Regions from separate parts of the Duganella sp. FT27W genome, predicted to be linked through region 2. Evidence: predicted binding sites of a transcription regulator. Region 2 holds the regulator's gene; each other region holds the start of a gene.
What was found. The regulator LexA, encoded in region 2, represses DNA repair genes until DNA is damaged. The targets are predictions, from matches to a motif close to ACTGTATNNNNATACAGT.

Region 1 (4,781 bases), on a different contig from region 2:
TCGGCGGCTCCATGCCGGGAATGGCCGGCATCGACGATTCGATCGCCACATAGTAAGAACGCGCCGTGCCGCCGCGGATGCGCACACCGGTACCGCGCCGCACGTAGCTGTAATAGGCCGCGCCGCGCGCCACCGCCAGATCGAGGTCGGCGCCGCCGAGCATGCGCGCAGGTTCCGCGCCTTCCAGGTACAGCCAGTCGTTGAGAGTGGCCATGATGCGCTGGGCCAGCAGCTCGGACTTGAACACGCCGCCGTTGAACAGCACTGCGGTCGGGTGCAGGAAGGTGGCGTCGGCGTTGTGCGCGCCGGCATAGCCTTCCAGTTCGCTGGTGGCGCCCACCTGGCGTGCCAGGAACGCGGCCAGGTGGCGGGTGACGCCGGCATCCTGCGCATACGGCAGGCCCAGTTGCGTCAGGCCCGCGCGCTGGCGCACGGCCGGACGTGCCGATGCTTCAACGGTCGGGAAGAAGCCGTCGAGGATGAAGGTGGTCACTTCGGCGCGTGTGAGTTCGGTGCGGATCGAGCCGCCGATCAGTTTCGAACCACGGCTTGGCACCACGATCGGCCAGGTCTCGATGCTGGCGTCGGCCAGCAGCTTTTCCTTGGCGGTGCGGCTGCCGTAGGTCAGTGCGCGCATTTGCCAGGCGTCGAGCTGGGTGCCAGTGGCCGCCAGCTTGCGGGCCACCAGGTGCGCCAGCGCCAGGTCCATATTGTCGCCGCCCAGCAGGATATGGTCGCCGACCGCGATGCGGTGCGGTTCGAGCACGCCGTCGCGTTCCAGCACGGCGATCAGCGAAAAGTCGCTGGTGCCGCCGCCCACGTCAACTACCAGGATGATGTCGCCCGGCTTGACTTCCTTGCGCCAGCGGCCTTCGCTGCCCTGGATCCAGCTGTACAGGGCTGCTTGCGGTTCTTCCAGCAGGGTGAGGTTTTCGTAGCCGGCAGCGCGCGCCGCTTCAGCCGTCAGTTCGCGCGCACCGGGGTCGAACGATGCGGGAATCGTGACGGTAATCGCCTGTTCGTTGAACGGCGCTTCCGGGTGCGCCTGTTCCCACGCCTGGCGCAAGTGGGCCAGGTAGCGGGTGGAGGCGGCCAAGGGCGAGACGCGCGTGACTTCTTCCGGCGCGTCGGCCGGCAGCAGCGCCGAGCGGCGGTCCACGCCGGGATGGCTCAGCCAGCTCTTGGCGCTCGAAACCAGGCGGATCGGCGTGGTGGCGCCACGGCTGCGCGCCATTTCACCGGCCACACCGGTCAGTTCGGCGTCGCTCTGCTGCCAGGGCAGCTTGTTCTCGCCGGGCGCCAGTTCGTCGGCGTGCGGCAGGTACAGGAACGACGGCAGCAGCGGCAGGTCTTCCACCGTGCCCGGTGCGGTCAGCTGGGGAATCGCCAGCACGCCGTGGTCGGTTTTCTCGCCGTCGCTCGCTTGCAGGTTTACATAGGACAGGGCGCTGTGGGTGGTGCCAAGGTCGATGCCGATGGCGTAACGTGGATCGCTCACAGTTCCACCTCCGCTGGGGCCAGGATGGCGGCGTCGTGCGCTTCAGCCAGTTTCGGCAGGCGCACATCGGTCGAGCGCCAGCCGCGATGGCTGAGCGTGCCACGGAACGGCGCCTGGCCGACCACGTTGCCGGTCAGGCGCACGGCGGCAGCATCAAAGCCTTGTTCCAGCACCACGCGGCTGCCTTCGGCTTCGCTGCGCACGGCTTCGATGGTGAAGTGTTCGCGCAGCACCTTGCTGCAACCCTCGTGCACCACGCGCGCGGCGGCGCCGATGTCGGCGTCGGAGTAGGCGGACAGGTTTTCCTGGGTGAAATCGATCAGGCGCGCTTCGCGCTGGAACAGGCTCAGCAATTGCAGGGCGGCGTCGGGCGTGGCCACGCGCAGGGTGACCGGAGCCGGGGCCGGCGCGGTGACGGGTACCGGCGTTGGTACCGGGACAGGCGTAGGTACTGGCACCGGGGTCGGTACCGGCAGCGGCGTCGGCACGGGTACTGGGACGGGCGTAGGTACAGGGGTTGGTACAGGAACCGGCATCGGCGTGGGCGCGGCAACGGGGACGGGTGCGTCATCCATGCGGGTCAGGCGGGCGGCATATTCAGCATCGGAGATGGCGCGAAAAAAGGCGCCGATGGCAATCGAGATGCGGCTGAAAAAAGACGGCAGCGGTTGGTTTGGTGTGTTCATCAATTGCTCGCGGTGAGTATGCCGGCGCGCCGCGTTTGGCGGCGTTCCGGCGTGTAATTGGTTGGAGTCGCGCAAGGCGCGCGGAGGCCTGGCCCCCGGAAGCCCTGCATGATACCAGTTCGTGCCGGGGCGCCAAAGCAGGGCGGGGTGCACAGATGGATTTAGAACTTGATATGGTCCGGGCGAGCGCCTAGAATACTGTTTATATATACAGTATTCAGGTCAGCCATGTCTCACGACGAAAATAACCAATCGCATGTAATGCTGCCGCCGCCGTCGCTCAAGGCGCACAAGGGACGTGGCGCCGTGTCCAATCTGCAGGGCAGGTTCGAGGTTCATGCGCGCGAGGCGTACGACGACGGCTGGCAACGCGAAGAAGAGGAGTCCACACCATGGAAAACCCAGGTCATCGACGAGGTCTGCAAGTCCATCCTCAGCCGCAATGCTTCGCCGGACTTGCCTTTCGGTGTCTCGCTCAATCCGTATCGTGGTTGCGAACATGGCTGCATTTACTGCTTTGCCCGCCCCACGCACAGCTACCTGGGCCTGTCGCCGGGCATGGACTTCGAGAGCAAGATTTTCGCCAAGGTCAACGCGCCCGACATGCTGCGCCGCGAGCTGGCCAAGTCCGGCTACATGCCGGAATCGATCGCGCTGGGCGTCAACACCGACGCCTACCAGCCGTGCGAGCGCGACCGCAAGCTCACGCGCCGCGTGCTCGAAGTGCTGCAAGAGTGCCACCACCCGGTGGGACTGATCACCAAGTCGTCGCTGATCGAACGCGACATCGACATCCTGGCACCCATGGCGGCGCAGCGCCTGGCTGGCGTGGCGATCACGCTCACCACGCTCGATCCGGCCATCGCCCGCACGCTGGAGCCGCGCGCCGCCGCGCCGGCCCGGCGCCTGCGCACCATCCGCACGCTTACCGACGCTGGCATACCCGTGGCCGTGAGCGTCGCACCCATCATCCCGTTCGTGACGGAGCCGGAAATCGAGCGCCTGCTGGCGGCGGTCAAGGACGCCGGCGCCGTCTCTGCGCACTACACGGTGCTGCGCCTGCCGTGGGAGGTCGCGCCGCTGTTCCATCAATGGCTGGAAGCGCACTTTCCCGACCGCGCCCAGCGCGTGATGAACCGCGTGCGCGACATGCGCGGCGGCAAGGACTACGACAGCAACTTCGCCACGCGCATGAAAGGTGAGGGCGTGTGGGCCGACCTGATCAGGCAGCGCTTCAAGATTGCTGCCGAGCGGCTGGGGCTGACGGGGCAGGGCAGCCGCTTCCACACCATGGACGCCTCGCAATTCGTGCGACCACTGGTGGTGCCGCCGCTGGGGGCGCGGGCCAGGGTGGCCAACAACAGCCAACTGGATTTGTTCTGAGCCGCGCGGATGCGGCCACGGTGCGCGGACTGCGTCGGCGTGCCGGCCGGTTACGGGGATGCCGCAGGCGTTAGCCGCTCAGGTCCGCGCCATCCGACTGGCCAGTTCCACCAGGTGCCGCTCGATTTCGAACACGTGCGGATCGTCGCGGCCCAGTTCGCGCAGCGCGTGGGCCAGGTGGTTCAGATAGTCGCTATTGGGACCGCTGGGGCCGGCCGAGCGGGCAATATGTTCGGCGATGTCGCGCTCGGACGCTTCGCCGATGAAGGCGAGATTGTCCGGCGTGGCGATGTAGACGAGCCCCAGCACGCTTTCGGATGCATTGTTAGCCTCTTCATCCTCGAAACTGATCGGCGTAGCCAGCCGTAAATAACCGTCCTTCTCGCGATGGTCGAGATGGGCGAATACCTCGGGCGTGATCAGGTAGGCCATGCCGTGGCAGATGGCGCCCGGCGCTTCGATCAGTGTGACTACGCGGCCCGGCGCGTCGGGCGTGCCGCGGTGGTCGTGCGAGCCTTGCCAGAAGCGCCGGGTCCAGTTGGCGATGCTGGCGGGGCGCCGTTGCAGGTAGGGAAAGTCGGCCTTGTAGATCAGCGAACCGTAGCCGAACAGCCATACGCTGTGGTGGCCGTCGAACTGGTCCATTTTCTGGTTGATGGCGATGGTGTCTGCTGTCATGTCGGTCTTGCTGTGCTGTGGTGTGTCCGCCTGTGGCACTGCCAGCAGGTCAGGCACGGTCTGCCTGCGCGGCAAAATCGCTGCTGCGCGCGATCTGTAATTGTCGCACACCGATCGACGCGAAGGCGGCCTGCAACTGCTCTTCGTAGTGTCGCATTAGCGTGGCGCTGGCCGGGTCGTCCGCGCCGGACGTCACCAGCACCACCTGTATTTCAGCCATGCAATCGTTTTCACTCGGATCATGCAAAGGCAGCAAGCGGTCCAGCCACACCTTCAGCGACGACGGCGCGAAATAATTGTGCATGGGTGCACCGACCACCACGATGTCGGCCTCGATGAACTCTTGCAGCAGCGCGGCGCTGAGCAGCACTTCGGCACGCAGGTCGGGATGCATCGGGATGGCGGCGTTCCATTGCCGGCTCATCGCTTGCAGCAGCGGGCCGCTCACGTGCGACAGCGGCGCGGCTGCCAGGTCGCGGTAGATGATGTGGGCGCCCGGGTGGGCGGCAATCAGTTCGGCCACGGTAGCGGCCGTA
Region 2 (4,781 bases):
TCCGCTGTGCCTGGGCATCAATGAAACCGAGCAGGGCAACGAATACCTGATCGCCTCCGAATCGGTGGCGCTCGAAGGCATGGGCTTCCGCTTCGTGCGCGACATCGCGCCCGGCGAAACAGTGTTCATCGACAACGACAAGCAACTGCACACGCGCCAGTGCGCCGACAATCCGTCGCTCAATCCGTGCGTGTTCGAATTCGTGTACCTGGCCCGTCCCGACTCCGTCATCGATGGCGCTTCGGTGTACAGCACCCGCCTGAAAATGGGCGAGTACCTGGCCAAGAAAATCGTGCGCGAAGGCCTGGCCGACGATATCGACGTCGTCATGCCGATTCCCGATTCGTCGCGTCCGGCAGCAATCCAGCTGGCGCTGGCACTGGGCAAGGAATACCGCGAAGGTTTCATTAAAAACCGCTACATCGGCCGTACCTTCATCATGCCAGGCCAGGCGGCACGCAAGAAATCCGTGCGCCAGAAGCTGAACGCGATTCCTGACGAGTTCAAGGACAAGGTTGTGCTGCTGGTCGATGACTCCATCGTGCGCGGCACCACCAGCCGCGAGATCGTGCAGATGGCACGCGACTCGGGTGCCAAGAAAGTGATCTTCGCATCAGCCGCGCCACCGGTGATCTACCCGAACGTTTACGGCATCGACATGCCTACCCGCGACGAGCTGATCGCCCACGGCCGCACGGTGGAAGAAGTGTGCCGCGAGATCACCGCCGACGCCCTGGTGTACCAGGACATCGATGCGCTCAAGCAAGCCATTTCCGACGTCAACCCGGCGCTGACCAGCTTTGAAGCGTCGTGCTTCGACGGCGTGTACATCACCGGCGACGTCAGCCGCGAGTACCTGGACAAGCTCGAAAACGAGCGCAACAACCCGACCAAGGCCGCCAAGCCGGAAGACGCGGGCCGTTCGCAGCTGAACCTGAACCTGGCCGCCGCCGAGGGCTGATCGTCCATGACAGACAAGAAAAACTACGGTTTCACCACCACCATCCTGCACAACGACCGCCAGAAGGGCATCGAGCACGGTTCGCTGCACAAGCCGATCCATACGTCGGTCGCGTTCGGTTATGCCGATGCGCGCCAGCTGGCCTCGGTATTCCAGGGCAAGGAGCCGGGCTTCCGGTACGGTCGCCAGGGCAACCCGACCATCGCCGCGCTGGAAGACAAGGTGAACAAGATGGAGCAGGGCGTGGGCACGATCTGCTTCGCTACCGGCATGGGCGCGATCGGCGCCGTGTTCCAGGCGCTGCTGCGCACCGGCGACCACGTGGTGTCGTCGTCGTTCTTGTTCGGTAACACCAACAGCCTGTGGCAAACCACCATGGCGCAGGGCGTGGGCGTGTCGTTTGTCGATGCCACCGATGTTGCCAATGTCGAGGCGGCGATCACCGACAACACCCGCGTGGTGTTTGTCGAAACCATCGCCAACCCGCGCACGCAGGTGGCGGACCTCAAGCGCATTGGTGAACTGTGCCAGGCGCGCGGCATCCTGTACGTGGTCGATAACACCATGACCACGCCGTATTTGTTCCGGCCGAAATCGGTCGGTGCCGGCCTGGTGGTCAATGCGCTGACCAAGTCGATCGGCGGCCACGGCAATGCACTCGGCGGCAGCCTGACCGACACCGGCGCGTACGACTGGACCCGGTTCCCCAACATCTACGAGAACTATAAAAAGGCGCAGCCGGTGCAATGGGGCCTGGCGCAAATCCGCGCCAAGGCGCTGCGCGACTTCGGCTCGTCCTTGGCGCCCGAGGCGGCGCACCACATTGCCGTCGGCGCCGAAACCCTGGCGCTGCGCATGGAACGCACCAGCAGCAACGCGCTGGCGCTGGCCACATTGCTGGAATCGGACGAGCGGGTGGCGGCGGTGTACTACCCGGGCCTGGCGTCGCATCCCCAGCATGGCATCAGCGCCGAGCTGTTCCGCAAGCACGGTTCGCTGCTGAGCTTTGAGCTGAAAGATGGCATCGATTGCTTCGACTTCCTCAATCGCCTCAAGCTGGCGATCCCGGCGTCGAACCTTGGTGACACGCGCACCCTGATCATCCCGGTGGCGCACACGATCTTCTTTGAAATGGGCGCCGAACGGCGTGCATCGATGGGGATTGCGGAGTCGCTGATACGGGTGTCGGTCGGCATCGAGGATGAGGACGACCTGCTGGAAGACTTCAGCTGCGCGCTGGAAGGTTGTTAAAACAATGGACCGCCGCGGCGGTCCATATTTTTTAGTGCCAGGTGCGCATCAGGCCTACTGCCAGGCCTTCCAGTGCAAACTCGTCCGCCTCGGGATCGACCTTGATGATCTTGAACTCCGGGTTTTCCGGCAGCAGTTCCACCAGCGACCCCGTCTTGCGATAGCGCTTGACCGTTACCTCGTTGCCGATACGCGCCACCACGATCTGGCCATTCTTGGCGCTGTCGATTTTTTTCACGGCCAGCAAATCGCCATCCATGATGCCGGCGTCGCGCATCGATTCGCCGCGCACCTTGAGCAGGTAGTCGGGCTTGGCCGAGAACATGGCCGGATCGACGTTGTAGCTCGCTTCCAGGTTTTCCTGCGCCAGAATCGGCGAACCGGCAGCCACGCGGCCGATCAGCGGCAGCGACATCATCAGCGCGGCAGGCATTTTGGACGTCGAGGGTTCGGCATGCACACCGAGCAGGCGGATGCCGCGCGAGGTGCCGGCAGCGATTTCGATCGCGCCCTTGCGCGCCAGCGCCTGCAAATGTTCCTCGGCGGCGTTGGCCGACTTGAAGCCCAGTTCGTTGGCAATCTCGGCGCGCGTGGGCGGGAAGCCGGTGTTTTCGATGGCGTCCTTGATCAGATTGAGAATTTGTTCCTGGCGTGCGGTGAGCTTGATCATGGGCGTGGTCAGTAAAAAATGGGCTGTGTATATAGACAGTCTGTATTTTTGTACAGTATGACCGCCAATGCAAGGGAATTTCTTGCTTTGAGCGAAATAATGTGAAAAAAGTTGTTGCACAGGGGAGTTTGTCGCGCTCCCCTATGAGAAATCAGCGCGTTGCCCCTTGCGGCTGGATCACGAATCGCACGCCGATGTCACGTTTGGCGCCCGGTTTGAGGGTAAACCCGCTGGTGACCCAGCTGGCGTACTGTTCGCCCTGCAGTTGCCCGCTTGGCATGTCTTGCCAGCTATCGAGCCGGGTGCGGCCGTCCGGTTGCAGCCGCAGCGCCGGTGCCTGGCCGTTCGCGCGCGCCACTTCCACCGAGCCCAGCGCGCCCGGGCGCGGCTTGACGGTGCTGCTGCTGGCCTGCCGTTCCTCGGCAGTGGCGCCGAAACCATGCTGCTCGAACACAATCGGCATGCTGGCGGACACCACCTGCACCGGTTGCCGGCCCCGGTTGATCAGCGTAAAGCGCAGCACCAGCGTGCCGCGTTCGTTGAGCCAGCGCCGTTCCACCGCCAGCGGTGCGCTGGCGCCCATCTCGGCGCCCATGCTGGCGCTGATGTCGGCAGCGGCCAGCGCCCGGCCTGCGGGCAGTATGCGGATCGGCCGGCGCGCCTCGAACGAGGTGTAGGAGCGCTGCGCGCCATCGCCGGTGCGGACGGTCAGGGCCAAGTCGCCCAGGTGGCGGTAGCCATTGCCCTGGCGCGCATCTTCGCGCGGGCCGGGCACGAAATCGAAGCTGGGGTCGAGCACGGGCGTGAGGCGCGCCAGGGTCTGGGTGTCGGTGCGCAGCGCGAACAGCAGGGCAGGGGTGCTGTAGGCGCGGGTCTTGATGGGCGCCGCTTCGTGCGGTGCAGCAGCCAGACCGGGCGGAGAGAACAGCAGGGCGGGCAGCGCTGCAAGTGCAATCAGATGCTTCATGATCGTGTTCCCAGGACAAGAAAATCGCACTGTAGCACCGGCAACACCATGCTGGCGTTCCGCTGAAAAAGCTGCTATAGTCGCGGGCTTACCTCTTCCCACACCTGTCTTGACGCCAGGGTGGGCTATATTCACAAGTCCTTAAGGGAGTTTTCATGCGTCACTACGAAATCGTATTTATCGTCCACCCGGACCAGAGCGAGCAAGTGCCCGCGATGATCGAACGTTACAAAACCACTGTAACGACCCGCGGTGGCTCCGTGCACCGTGTTGAAGATTGGGGCCGTCGTCAGATGGCTTACTCGATCCAGAAACTGGCCAAAGCACACTACATCTGCCTGAACATCGAATGCGACAACGAGACCCTGGTCGAGCTGGAAACCGCATTCAAATTCAATGATGCCGTGCTGCGTCACCTGACCGTCAAGCTGAAGAAAGCGGAAACCGCTCCTTCGCCAATGATGAAGTCGGTACAACGTGAAGATGCTGCCAAATCGCATCGCACCGAAGCCCCAGCAGCTGCTCCAGCTCCTGCCGCAGCCTAATTGTTTCAAGGAACCGAGCTGAACCAGCTCCAGTTCACTGCCCTCATTGCCGAACGTGACGCCTTGCGTTACACCCCGGCAGGCATGCCGATCATCAATGCTGTACTCCAGCATCGGTCGCAGCAAATGGAGGCGGGAATCGCCCGGTTGAGCGAGTTTGAAATTTCTGCGGTTGCCGCAGGCGAGATTTCAGGCAAGTTCAACGCGGCGCCGCTGGGCGGGGTGTACCAGTTCACCGGTTTCCTGAACAAGAAGACGCGCAATAGCAAAAGCCTGGTGTTTCACATCATTGATTTTAGTGCTGTCACGGACAGCTCAATTTAAATACAGGAGCCTCACATGGCATTCGGTAAAAAGTTCGACAAAAACAAGCTCAAGCTTAAAGAA
Region 3 (4,781 bases), 130 kb from region 2:
GCGAACGGCAAGCCGCTCGACTGGCGCCGCGACCCGCTCAACGTCTGGGCCTTCACGGTTGACGTGCCGGCCGACGCCAATGCGATCGACATCGAATTCCAGTACCTGTCGCCGGTGGAAGCGAGCCAGGGCCGCACCACGTTTACCAACGACATCCTCGGCGTGCAGTGGCAGTCGCTGGCGATTTACCCGGCCGGCTACCGCAGCCGCAACATCACGATCCAGCCCAACCTGACCGTGCCACCGGGCTGGCAGTTCGGCACCGCGCTGGAAACGGCCGCGCGCAACGGCGACGAGATCGCCTTCAAGCCGCTCGACTTCGAAACCTTCCTCGATTCGCCGCTGTTCGCAGGCCGTTATTTCCGCCGCATCGACCTCGATCCGGGCGCAAAAATCCCGGTACATTTGAACGTGGTGGCCGACAGCCCGGAACAGCTCGAAGCGACGCCGGAACAGATCGCCCCGCACCGCGCGCTGATCCAGCAATCGTATAAACTGTTTAACTCGAAACACTATAAGCACTACGATTTCCTGTTCGCCATCAGCGACGAATTCGGCGGCATCGGCCGCGAGCACCACCAGTCGAGCGAGAACGGCGTCAAGGCCGGCTACTTCACCGACTGGAACAAGTGGGAAGCGCGCCGTGAACTGCTGCCGCACGAATTTGCCCACTCGTGGAACGGCAAGTTCCGCCGCCCAGCCGGCCAAGACGTGCCCAACTTCAACACTCCGCTCGACAACTCGCTGCTGTGGGTGTACGAGGGTCAAACCCAGTACTGGGGCGCCGTCCTTGCGGCCCGCTCGGGCCTGATCAAGCCGGAAAACACGCGCGACCTGCTGGCCGCATCGGCCGCCCGCCTCGACAACGTGCGTGGCCGCAGCTGGCGCGCGGTGCAGGACACCACGTACGATCCGATCATCAATGCCCGCCGCCCGCAAGTATGGAACAACTGGCAACGCGGCGAGGACTACTACCAGGAAGGCCAGCTGATCTGGTTAGATGCCGACACGCTGATCCGCGAACTGTCGGGCGGCAAGCGCTCGCTCAACGATTTCGCGCGCGGCTTCTTCGGCGTCGATGACGGCGTCAACGTCGCCAAGCACTACACGTTCGACGACGTGGTGGCTGCCCTGAACGCCGTGCAGCCGCACGACTGGGCCACCTTCCTGCGCAGCCGCGTGGAAAGCCACGGTCCGGGCGCGCCGCTCGACGGCCTCACGCGCGCCGGCTGGAAACTGGTCTATACCGACAAGCAGACGCCGTTCCTGAAAGCCCAGGAAGACCTGAGCAAGTCGGCCAACTTCCAGTACTCGCTCGGCTTCTCGGTGGGCGCCGAAGGCAAGCTCGAATCGTTCATCTGGGAAGGCATCGGCTTCAAGGCTGGCCTGTCGGGCAACTCGACCTTGCTGGCGGTCAATGGCCGCGCCTACAAGCCCGAGGTGCTGCGCGCGGCGATCACGGCCGCCAAGGACAGCAAGGAGCCGATCCAGCTGCTGGTGAAAAAGGGCAACCTGTACACCACGTATGCGATCGACTACCACGACGGTTTGAAGTACCCGCGCCTGGAACGGATCAAGGGCACGCCTGACCGCCTGGAAGCAATTCTGCAGCCGTTGAAGTAAGATGGCTCAACGCCCAAACCTGAGGACACTATGAGCAATAACACTGATATCCAATTGAGCGGCCCTTTCAAGGCTACCGACGGCGCCGGCCGTGCCCACGACGCCAAGGCGATCCGTATCTTCGATGAAGGTTATGGCGCAATCGACGTCTACGTGGACTTTGCCGGTTCGGTCAGTGGCCTGCACAAGGACAAGTCCCTGATCGACGCCGTGGTGGCGCAACTGCGCACGGTCGGCTACAAGGGCCCGGCCCTCACCGCCGGCGACCCGGTGCTGCAGGAAGGCAAACTGCTGGTGCTGGAAGCACCGGACGAGTTCAACACCTTTGCCGCTGGCAAGGGCTGGAAGGATTTGGCCGAGGAATTTGGCGACGAGTAGTTCTCAATCGCTGGCTGAAATCCATCATTCCGGCGCAGGCCGGAATCCGGTTTTTCAGCCTATGCCAGATAGCGGCGGCTCCACGCCGCTATCAAGTCCGCCACATACACCGCATCCTCGCGCCGGGTCAGCAAATGGTCGGCGGTATCGAGCGACACGAAACTTTTCGGGTGCCTGGCGGCAGTCACAATTTCCATGGCATTGGCCACCGGCACGGTATCGTCGCCCGGTGCGTGCATCACCAGCAAAGCGCGCTTCAAGCCCGCAATCTTCGGTTTCAACGCATACCCTTCGGCATCGTCGAAAAACTGGCGCTTGATGCGGAATGGCCGTCCGGCCAGCGGCACCATGGCCTCCCCTTCCTGCCTGATCAGTTCCAGGTACTTGCTGCCGAACAGGCTGGGCATATGGGTCGGATCGCTGGGCGAACCGATCGTCACCACCGCCGTGGCCTCCGCGATCTGCCCGGCCGCCGCCAGCATGGCCGTGCCGCCCAGGCTATGGCCGATCAACAACTGCGGCGCCTCATGGTGCGTGCGCAAAAAATCGGCAGCGGCCACCAGGTCGGCCACATTCGAAGAAAAATTGGTATCGGCAAAATCGCCCTCGCTGCCACCGAGGCCCGTAAAATCGAACCGCAGCACGGCGATGCCATGCCCAGCCAACGCTTGCGCCAGCCGGTGCGCGCCAATCGCATCCTTGCCGCAGGTAAAGCAATGGGCAAACAGCGCGTACGCGCGAATGTCACCATCGGGCGCATCGAGCTTGGCGGCCAGCTTGAGGCCGTTGGAGATAAATTCCTGTCTTTGAGAACGCATGCAAACTCCTGCAACTTCGATGAAGGCGTACTCTGACGCATAAGTGGCGGCGGGACAAGTCCAGCGTTCACCATTACCAACCTTCGGGTATCTCGCAAACACCGCAACAAAATCGACCTTGCACCTCAACGCTAACGCAGATTATACTGTACATGCATACAGTATCAATTTACCAACTCGTTTTGTGCGCCCATGTGCACAAGTTTATTTTTACCTTTTACGTTCGTTCTCGACCACCCGTGCAGCCATGCTTACGCCACCGCTCCCCATCACCGCCGCAGCCGCGCAGGCTGGCCGCCTGGCCATGCGCGATGTGTGGCGTGCCAGCGAGTTGGCCATTTCGCGCTCCACCACTTGCAGCACCGGGCACGACCGGCTCGATCGCGAACTGCCCAACCAGGGCTGGCCACGCTCGGCGCTGATCGAGCTGCTGGTGCAGCAACACGGCATCGGCGAAATGCAATTATTAAAACCCGTGCTGGCCAGCCTGGCCGCGCGCCAGCGCGTGGCGCTGGTGCAGCCGCCTTATTTGCCGCACGCCATGGCGTGCCGGGCCTGGCAGGTCAACGACCGCAACCTGCTGTGGCTTAAACCTGCCAGCAGTGCCGATGCGCTGTGGGCGGCCGAACAAATTCTCAAGAACGGCTCGTGCGGCGCGGTGCTGCTGTGGCAGGCCAATGTACGGCCCGAAGCGCTGCGCCGGCTCAACCTGGCCGCGCAAAGCACCGATACCTGGCTGTGGCTGCTGCGACCGATCGCGGCGGCAGCCGACGCTTCGCCGTCGCCGCTGCGCATGACCTTGCGCCCGGCCGCTGGCGGCGTTTCGGTGGACATTATCAAGCGCAAGGGTCCCCATTGCGAGCAACCTTTTTTCATTCCCCTCGGCGATATGCCGGTACCGCTGCATATCCCCCTGCAACCTGTCCCCCACGATCATGAAACTGATGTTAAGCGTCCACCTGCCGTTGTTGCCGCTCGAAGCGCAACGACCGTGCTGGTCTGAGCCGGCGCCCATGGTCGTCGTCGAGCACGGCCTGGTGCTGACCATGTCGCGCCAGGCCGCGCAGGCCGGCGTGCGCCTTGGGATGCGCGGCGGCGGCGTGGCGGCCATTGCGCCCCAGACCATCCTGCTCGACCGCGCGGCCGACAAGGAAGACCTGGCACTGGAAGCGATTGCCACCGCCTTGATGCAATACACGCCCGACATCACGTACCAATCCGACTGGTCGCTGCTGCTGGACGTGAGCGCCAGCCTCACGCTGTTCAAGGGCCCGCATGCGTTGTGCCTGCGCGTGCTGCGCAGCGTGGCAGCGCTCGGCTTCACGCTGCAACTGGGCGCCGCTCCCACGGCCGAGGGCGCCTGGCTGCTGGCGCGCAACGAGCGGCGCAAGGACCAGCCCAAGGGGCGCCGGGTGGCGTCGATGGAACGCCTGCAACAGCGCCTCAACCAGCTGCCGTGCGAGCTGATCCCGGCCGCCGCACCGTTTCATGGCTGGCTCACCGACATCGGCGCGCGCGACCTGGGCGCCTTGCGCCGGCTGCCGCGCGCAGGGCTGCTGCGGCGCACCGATAAAGACTTATTGGCCGCGCTCGACCGCGCCTATGGCGAGGCGCCGGAAATGTTCGAGTGGATCAAGCCACCGTTGCAATTTTGCGCGCGCATCGAAACCTTCGAACGCGTCGAGCATGCCGACGCCTTGCTGCACGGAGCGTCGAGCCTGATCCTGCAACTGGTGGGCTGGCTTACCGCCATGCAGCAGGCAGTGCGCGCGTTCACGCTATACCTCGAACACGAGCGCGGCCGGGCAGCAATAACACCTACGGCGCTCGAGATCATGCTGGCCGAACCGGCATGGCACGAGTCGCACCTGGTGCGCCTGCTCAAGGAGCGCCTCGGCAAGGTGGAACTGCACGCGCCGGTGATCGCGCTGCGGCTCGAAGCAGTCAAGATCGAAGCCATGC

Region 1: F8197_RS16095 (PA0069 family radical SAM protein) is a predicted target of LexA. The motif match lies at 2,382-2,399, and genes of this name have one in related genera.
Region 3: imuA (translesion DNA synthesis-associated protein ImuA) is a predicted target of LexA. The motif match lies at 2,965-2,982, and genes of this name have one in related genera.

What each region holds. Positions count from the first base shown of each region.
Region 1 covers NZ_WHIV01000003.1:953,464-958,244, reverse strand. Annotated here, with positions in the region: gene F8197_RS16105 (Hsp70 family protein) at 1-1,498, opposite strand, end outside; gene F8197_RS16100 (DUF2760 domain-containing protein) at 1,495-2,184, opposite strand; gene F8197_RS16095 (PA0069 family radical SAM protein) at 2,413-3,567, shown strand; gene F8197_RS16090 (gamma-glutamylcyclotransferase) at 3,646-4,245, opposite strand; gene F8197_RS16085 (NAD(P)H-dependent oxidoreductase) at 4,295-4,781, opposite strand, start outside.
Region 2 covers NZ_WHIV01000002.1:566,160-570,940, reverse strand. Annotated here, with positions in the region: gene purF (amidophosphoribosyltransferase) at 1-961, shown strand, start outside; gene F8197_RS08730 (cystathionine gamma-synthase family protein) at 968-2,212, shown strand; gene lexA (transcriptional repressor LexA) at 2,244-2,882, opposite strand; gene F8197_RS08720 (DUF5695 domain-containing protein) at 3,034-3,849, opposite strand; gene rpsF (30S ribosomal protein S6) at 4,005-4,394, shown strand; gene priB (primosomal replication protein N) at 4,413-4,718, shown strand; gene rpsR (30S ribosomal protein S18) at 4,734-4,781, shown strand, end outside.
Region 3 covers NZ_WHIV01000002.1:699,284-704,064, forward strand. Annotated here, with positions in the region: gene F8197_RS09280 (M61 family metallopeptidase) at 1-1,623, shown strand, start outside; gene F8197_RS09285 (hypothetical protein) at 1,654-2,001, shown strand; gene F8197_RS09290 (S9 family peptidase) at 2,061-2,819, opposite strand; gene imuA (translesion DNA synthesis-associated protein ImuA) at 3,067-3,822, shown strand; gene F8197_RS09300 (DNA polymerase Y family protein) at 3,755-4,781, shown strand, end outside.